2 regions of the Bradyrhizobium sp. LeoB3 genome follow, and region 1 is predicted to be linked to the other one. Evidence: riboswitches for the same ligand, from Rfam matches in the RefSeq annotation. Region 1 holds a riboswitch; the other holds the start of a gene.
The links. Region 1 has a riboswitch for cobalamin ahead of ACZXDY_RS32525 (DUF1636 family protein). Riboswitches for the same ligand answer to the same signal wherever they lie in the genome.

Region 1 (3,403 bases):
CTGAACAATACACTTTCGTTCCAGTCCAGCATTTGTCACCGTCCCCTTTTGAATCACTCCTCACGTATGTCATTCCCAGATCGGTGCAGTCTGCTGGCGACCCAAAGCGAAATGGGGCTGTCCCGATCCAGATTCCCCGGCTCCGCAAATGCATCCCTGGTTAGCAAGATAGCGCTTACTGCGAAGACTATCCTGAATAGGATCATAGAAGAGCCTCCCTATCTGTGACAGATGTGGAGGGGGATATCTGACCCACCGCAGAAGATATTTGAGCAACCAGAGACGCCTGTAAAGAAAGATCCGTATGTCGCACGACTCACCAGTGGTCAATCGCGCTCATTGCTTTCCTTTTGCTTCATGATTTCGCGGAGAGACTTCGGCCGCGGAGGTGACCTGTAGCGGCCCTCCCACGAGGCCGCGATCACGCCCTCGAAGGGAGCTTCCCCCGAGTGCAACTCGGCATTCCGCTATCGGTTGTGACTAGTTTAGCGTTCGCCGCGCCAGGCCCTGCCACCGAAATGCCCATGCCGATCCTCGACGAGACAACGCAGCCTGATCCGGCAGGGATGGAGGAGGTGCTAAATCGAAATGACCATCATACGCTGGATGCGAAGGACCATCACGGGTCGATGTCGCATTTGGGTCAAACTGAAGAAGAACGTGCGGTGATGGCCGAACAATTCGCAGGCGCATATTTGCTGAAGTAGAAATCCCGGCTTGGTCGGGGTGGGGTACCTGGCATTGCCGGCTACAAGGCGATCAACGCACTGGACTCTATGATCGGCCATCATACGCCGCGACACGAAGCTCTTGGTTGGGCTGCGGCGCGCGCATCGATGATGTGGCAAACTTCATTCCAGCTCGCCTGACCGCTGTTCTCTTCGTGCTGCGCGCCCCGGTCTTCGCAGGGTGGTCATGCATGATGCGCGATGCGAACCGGCGCCGCTCGATTAATGCCGGCTGGCTCGAAGCCGCCATAGCTGGAGCGCTCGGCGAGCGGCTCAGCGGTCCGCGAGCGTATCACGAGACCATCGCGGCGGGAACTCGAGGCGCTCGCGAGGGCTGAGCTCGCGATCGTGGTCAACCCGAACGATCCCGACGGAAAGCATCATGATCAGAGTGAACTTCTTTCGATCCTGCCGCGTGTCGGCCGTCTAGTGATCGACGAAAGCTTTACCGAGCTAGCCCTGGCTTATCACCTGCGCCCGATCAGTCCCTCTTCGCCGCCCTTGGTCGCCCTGATCTTTCGCGGACCATCTCCTTTTTCGCCATTTTGATGGCGTGGCGGGCGTCGGTGGAGCCCTCGGGCGCGACGATGTCCCCGTCCTCGGCGGCATCTGGTTCGGACATCATCCGGCGTGGTCCCTTTGGCTTGACAAGTTGCGGCCCAGAGCAAATGGTCGGCCCGCGTTGGTGCCTGTTCTGCGACAGGCGAAGAGGGAATGCGATAGGGCTCGAGCCAAACGGCTTGGCCTGAAAAGCAGCCGCCCCCGCGACCGTGACCGGAGAGATGCCCGAAGCCACTGATCAGCTGGGGATCGGGAAGGCGGGGATCGAAGGGAAAGACCCTGCTCCGCAAGCCGGGAGACCTGCCAGCGCAACGTTGAGACCGGCGGACGGGGTGTTCCGCGACGGGGAAAGCGAAGCCTCCTCAAGGACGGTTCGTGCACCTCATCGCTTCCCGCCGTCAATTCAGGAAGGGGCGATGATCGTCACTCTTCACGTTTGCATCACATGCCGCCCGGGCCAGACGCTCGGGGAAGGCGAGATTACGCCCGGTGCGCGCCTGCATGCCGCTATTCTCGACGCGGGCGTGCCTGACGGCGTCGTCGTTCCCGTCGAATGCCTGTCCGCCTGTAACCAGGGCTGCTCGGTCGCGCTCAGCGCGCCGGGACGGTGGTCCTATGTCTACGGTCGCTTGTCCGATGGCAACGCGCACGACGTGATTGCCGGCGCGTCAGCTTACGCGGCGGCACCCGATGGCATCGTGCCATGGCGCAGCCGGCCGGAGATCTTCCGCAAACAATCGCTCGCTCGCATTCCACCTATCGCCGCCCTGCCAGAAGCCGCGGAATGAACACGCTCGCAAAAGTCCCTGTCACGGTCGTCACTGGCTTGGCATCACTCTGGAAGACGCGCCGAAATTCGATCGCGGCTGCGCCGCGCGAGGCGTCATGAGTACGGTCGCTATCAAGGGCTGGTGCCCTGGCGCGTTGCGGCCGATGCAGTCAGGCGACGGGCTCGTGGTCCGCGTGCGCCCCTATGGCGGAAGGCTCGATGCGGCACAGGCGGCAGGGCTGGCTGATCTGGCAGAGTGTTACGGCAACGGCTTGATCGACTTGACCAGCCGGGCCAACTTCCAGATCAGAGGCGTGAGTGATCAGGGACACTTGTCTCTGCTCGACGGTCTCGCCCAATTGAAGCTGCTTGACCATGATCCGGAGGCCGAGTCGCATCGCAACATCCTGGTGACACCGTTCTGGGGCATAGGCGATGACACGCGTTCGCTCGCAGCCGAACTGGAGCAGGCCCTTGCCGGCAGTTGGCTAGCTCTTCCGACCAAATTTGGCTTCGCTGTCGATGACGGCAAGGAACGGGTGCTTGCTGGCGCATCCGCGGACATTCGGATCGAGCGTGGCCGCGCGGGCGGCCTTTTGGTGCGCGCCGATGGCGCTGAGTTTGGTCGCTCCGTTACGCGCGGCGACGCTGTGAGCGTTGCAGTCGCGCTTGCCGAATGGTTCATTACCTCAGGCGGCACCAGCGGCAGGCGAGGGCGCATGGCCGCCCACATCATGGCCGGCGCGAGATTGCCGGATGCACTGCTCGGTAGGACCGAGCCCACACCGACGATCGCTGTGCCTCGTCCCGGTCTTTGTCCGCTGGGTGCGATGGTCGGCGTCGCATTCGGGCAACTGCCCCATTCGGCACTTCGGCTTATTGCCGCAGATGCGCAAGGGTTGCGTATGACACCGTGGCGGATGATTCTTGCTGAGGGAGCACGCACGATGCCGCGCGGTGCGGACCTCATCACCGAGGCCGATGAGCCAGCGCTTCGCGTCATCGCTTGCAGCGGCGCGCCGCGCTGCCGCGAGGCTCTTGCCGATACCCGCACGCTGGCTGCCGCGCTTGCGCCGCACATCGCCGCGGACGCGCGCCTCCACGTTTCGGGCTGCGCCAAGGGCTGCGCGCATTCCGGGGCGACCGCGATCACGCTGGTTGCGACCAGCGCCGGATTCGATCTCATCCGCGACGGCTCGCCGCGCGCCGCGCCAGTTATGCGTGGCTTGAGCCACGGCGTCATCATCGAAAATCCCTCCATGCTGGCGGGAGGACGCTGATGCCGCACATTTATGAAGCCGACGGTGCAGCGATCTATCGACAGTCCTTTGCCACCATCCGCGCC
Region 2 (3,403 bases), on a different contig from region 1:
GTCGAAACATCTTACGTGGGGCTGGAGAAGCACGGCCTGGCACGCAATTATCGGCGCGCCGTGGAAGGCGGACGCCTCAAGGTCGTCGACTATCCCGAGATGGCCTGCTGGGACCGCTTCCGAGCCAACCAGGACGGCTTCGACTTCTGGCCCGCCAAGTTTCTGGGCGGCAACGATGTCGTCACCTACAACGACGAGATCAAGGAATTCCCCTGTCCCATCACCGGCCGCAGGCTGCACGCTTTCCCGGCAGCAAATCCCGATGTGGTGGTGATCCACGCTATCGCGGCCGACGAGCAGGGCAACATCGTAACGCCGGCGCGGCGGCTGCTGCCGCAGAGCGGCGACGTGCTGATGGCCCGCTCGTGCGAGCATGTCATCGTCACCGCGGAAAAGATCGTAGCAAAATCCTTCATCAAGCGGCACGCCCGTTTCGTCGAGCTGCCCTCCTATCGGATCAGCGCCGTGGTCGAGGTGCCGTGGGGATCGCATCCGACGCCGACGCTGGGGCGCTACCTAGCCGATGATACCCATCTCGATGCCTATGTGGCGGCCTCTGCAAACGACGGCACCTTCGCCGCTTACCTTGATGATTGGGTCCGCCGGCCGGTGGACCACTTCGCTTATCTGGACAAGCTCGGCGCCGCCCAGCTTTCCCGTCTCGCCGACCTCGGGAGCCTTGCATGACCGCGCCCGCCACGCTCAACGAAACGCTCGCCGTCGCACTGGCCCGCAGCTTTGCCGATGCCGAGGTCGGCTTCACCGGTCTCCTCACGGGGGCCGCGGCGGCCCTGTTCGGGACCGGCATCCCGCTTGCGGCCATGGAGCTCGCCAAGCGCATGCACGCACCGAACCTGACCATCCTGCTCGCTGGCTGCTATCATAACCCGGACTTCAGCGAGATCGACCGGCTGCCCGACTCCGAGCACAGCGCGATGCTGCGCGACCTGCCCTGCGAGTCCCAGATGGTCGACTATCCCGGCCAGTTCGTGCTCAAACGCGGCGATGTGAGCTTTGGATTCAGCAGCGCGGTACAGGTGGACCGCGTCGGCAACATCAACAGTGTTTGCGTCGGTCCGCACGACCGGCCCAAGGTTCGCCTCGTCGGCCCGATCCTGCAGCCCGAGCATATGACGCTGTTCCGGCGCGAATATGTGATGATGCCGCACCATGACCGGCGCAACTTCGTCGAGAAGGTCGATTACGTCTCCGGCGTCGGCTATCCGGGAGGGATCGAAGGACGCAGGAAGCTCGGCCTCGACTGGGGCGGCCCCTGCATGGTCGTTACCCCCAAATGTCTGTTCGACTTCGACCGCGAAGCCGGGCGCATGAAGGTCCGCTCGATCCATCGTGGCGTCAACCGGCATGAGCTGCAGGATGCCACCGGATTCGACCTCGGCGACCTTTCGTCGGTGCCCGAAACCGAGGCGCCCACGGCGGAAGAGCTGCATATCCTTCGCCGCGACGTGGATGCGCGCGGTGTCCTGATGCCTACTCTGTGACAGGATTGACTTCGGCTCAGACAATCTCCTAGATCGCGACCGACGGTTCCCCTAACGGGGATCAAAAGGGAACGCGGTGCGGGGACTTTCTCCTCTATGCCGCGGCTGCCCCCGCAACTGTGAGCGGCGAATCTTTCGTCATGCGCCACTGGGAGCCTCGGTCCTGGGAAGGCGACGAAGGGTTGGGACCCGCAAGCCAGGAGACCTGCCGTCAGCCGTGGTCACACGCAAGAATGTCGGTCGGGGAGTACAGACATTGTTTTCGTCCGGCGTGCCATAGGCACGTTCGAGCGAGACCTCGTTTGCGGTGACGTGCCACTGACGTCATACCGAGGTCTGCTCGTGCTCTCTATCGTTACTATCGCAAGGCAGCGTGATGCTGCGCGGCTCGCTTTCAGATACTTCCTGCCGGTTCTCCTGCTCGAATCTTCTTCGGCAAAGGCCCAGCAGCCTGAGACGTCCCATGTCTTGCCTCCAGTGAGCGTTATCCAGCCGCAAAAGCCTGCGGCAAAGCGTCTCAATCATCAGCGTTCAACTTCCGCGGCGCGACCTGCGCAGTCTCAGTCGAGCCGGAGCCCGGCGGCGCGAAGCACTACGCCCTCGACCGCAACGTCCGACACGCCATCTCCGACGCTAAACCTGAACAAGCAGAACGCGAGTGGCAGCCGCCTCAATCTCACCCCGCTGCAGACGCCCGCCAGCGTCGAAACGATTACGTCGCAGACCATCGCAGAACGCGGCCAGCATAATGTCACGGACGCGGTCACCCAGAACGCAGTGGGCTTTACCGCGAGCCCGGCGCCGGGCAATGGCGGCCTCTCGTTGAGCACGCGCGGCTTCACCGGAAGCAATTCGGTGATGACGCTGTATGATGGCACTCGCCTCTATGTTGGCGCAGGAACCGTGACCTTTCCATTCGATACGTGGTCGGCGGATCGCATCGAGGTCATGCGCGGGCCGGCCTCCGTTCTGTACGGGGAAGGCGCGATTGGTGGGATCGTCAATGTGATCCCCAAGAAACCGGTCACGACGCCCTACAACGATGCCGAGATATCGCTCGACACCAATACGACGCGACGCATTGCGGTGGATAGCGGCGGCCCGATCAATCCGAACGTATCCTATCGCGTCAATGCCATCGGCAACATGTCGAACGGCTGGGTTGATCGCGACGAGACGTCGAATGTTGCGGTCTCCGCCGCAGTGCGGGTCCAGGCCGCCGAAAACCTCGCTTTCACACTCTCGAACGACTACGGCAATCGAAGCCCCTCGCGCTATTTCGGCACACCGCTGATCAACGGCGGGATCGACGACACGTTGCGGTTCAAGAACTACAACGTCCTCGACAGCGCGATCCGCTATCAGGATAACTGGAGCCAGTTCAAGACCGAGTGGGACGTGACGGGCGGAGTCAAGGTCCAGAACACACTCTACTACCTGACCAGCCGTCGGCATTGGCGTGATGTCGAGAACTATAGTTGGAATCCTGCAACACGGTTGATCGACCGAACCAGCTACATCGAGATCTTCCACGACCAGGCGCAGGTCGGTAACCGGATGGACGCAACGTTTCGTGGTCATCTGCTGGGCTTCGCCAACGAGTTCGTTGCGGGCTTCGACGTCAACCGGATCGATTTTACCCACACCAACAATTCGCCCTATGGCGGCGCATCTTCGGTTAGCCCCTATGCCGGCGACATGGGGTCTTTTGCGACCTCCACGACGCGAACCACGCCCGGCTACAATGCGATCGTCAATCAATATGCGTTGTTTGCCGAGGACCGGCTGTCGCTAACCGATCAGTTGTCCGTTGTAAGCGGCATCAGGTTCGACCGGCCGGATGTCGACCGCACCGATTACAGGACACCAGCGAATAATTTCGATATCTCGCTGTCGGGTAC

Region 2: linked by a shared signal. The riboswitch ahead of ACZXDY_RS00575 (TonB-dependent receptor) and the one ahead of ACZXDY_RS32525 (DUF1636 family protein) in region 1 are both predicted to bind cobalamin.

Annotation. Positions count from the first base shown of each region.
Region 1 covers NZ_JBVBEF010000071.1:4,391-7,793, forward strand. Annotated here, with positions in the region: gene ACZXDY_RS32510 (hypothetical protein) at 525-707, shown strand; partial or broken gene ACZXDY_RS32515 (CobD/CbiB family cobalamin biosynthesis protein) at 729-1,024, shown strand; gene ACZXDY_RS32520 (hypothetical protein) at 1,077-1,277, shown strand; cobalamin riboswitch at 1,395-1,611, shown strand; gene ACZXDY_RS32525 (DUF1636 family protein) at 1,706-2,077, shown strand; gene cobG (precorrin-3B synthase) at 2,175-3,338, shown strand; gene ACZXDY_RS32535 (precorrin-8X methylmutase) at 3,338-3,403, shown strand, end outside.
Region 2 covers NZ_JBVBEF010000001.1:147,793-151,195, reverse strand. Annotated here, with positions in the region: gene ACZXDY_RS00585 (CoA transferase subunit A) at 1-687, shown strand, start outside; gene ACZXDY_RS00580 (hypothetical protein) at 684-1,502, shown strand; cobalamin riboswitch at 1,529-1,729, shown strand; gene ACZXDY_RS00575 (TonB-dependent receptor) at 1,845-3,403, shown strand, end outside.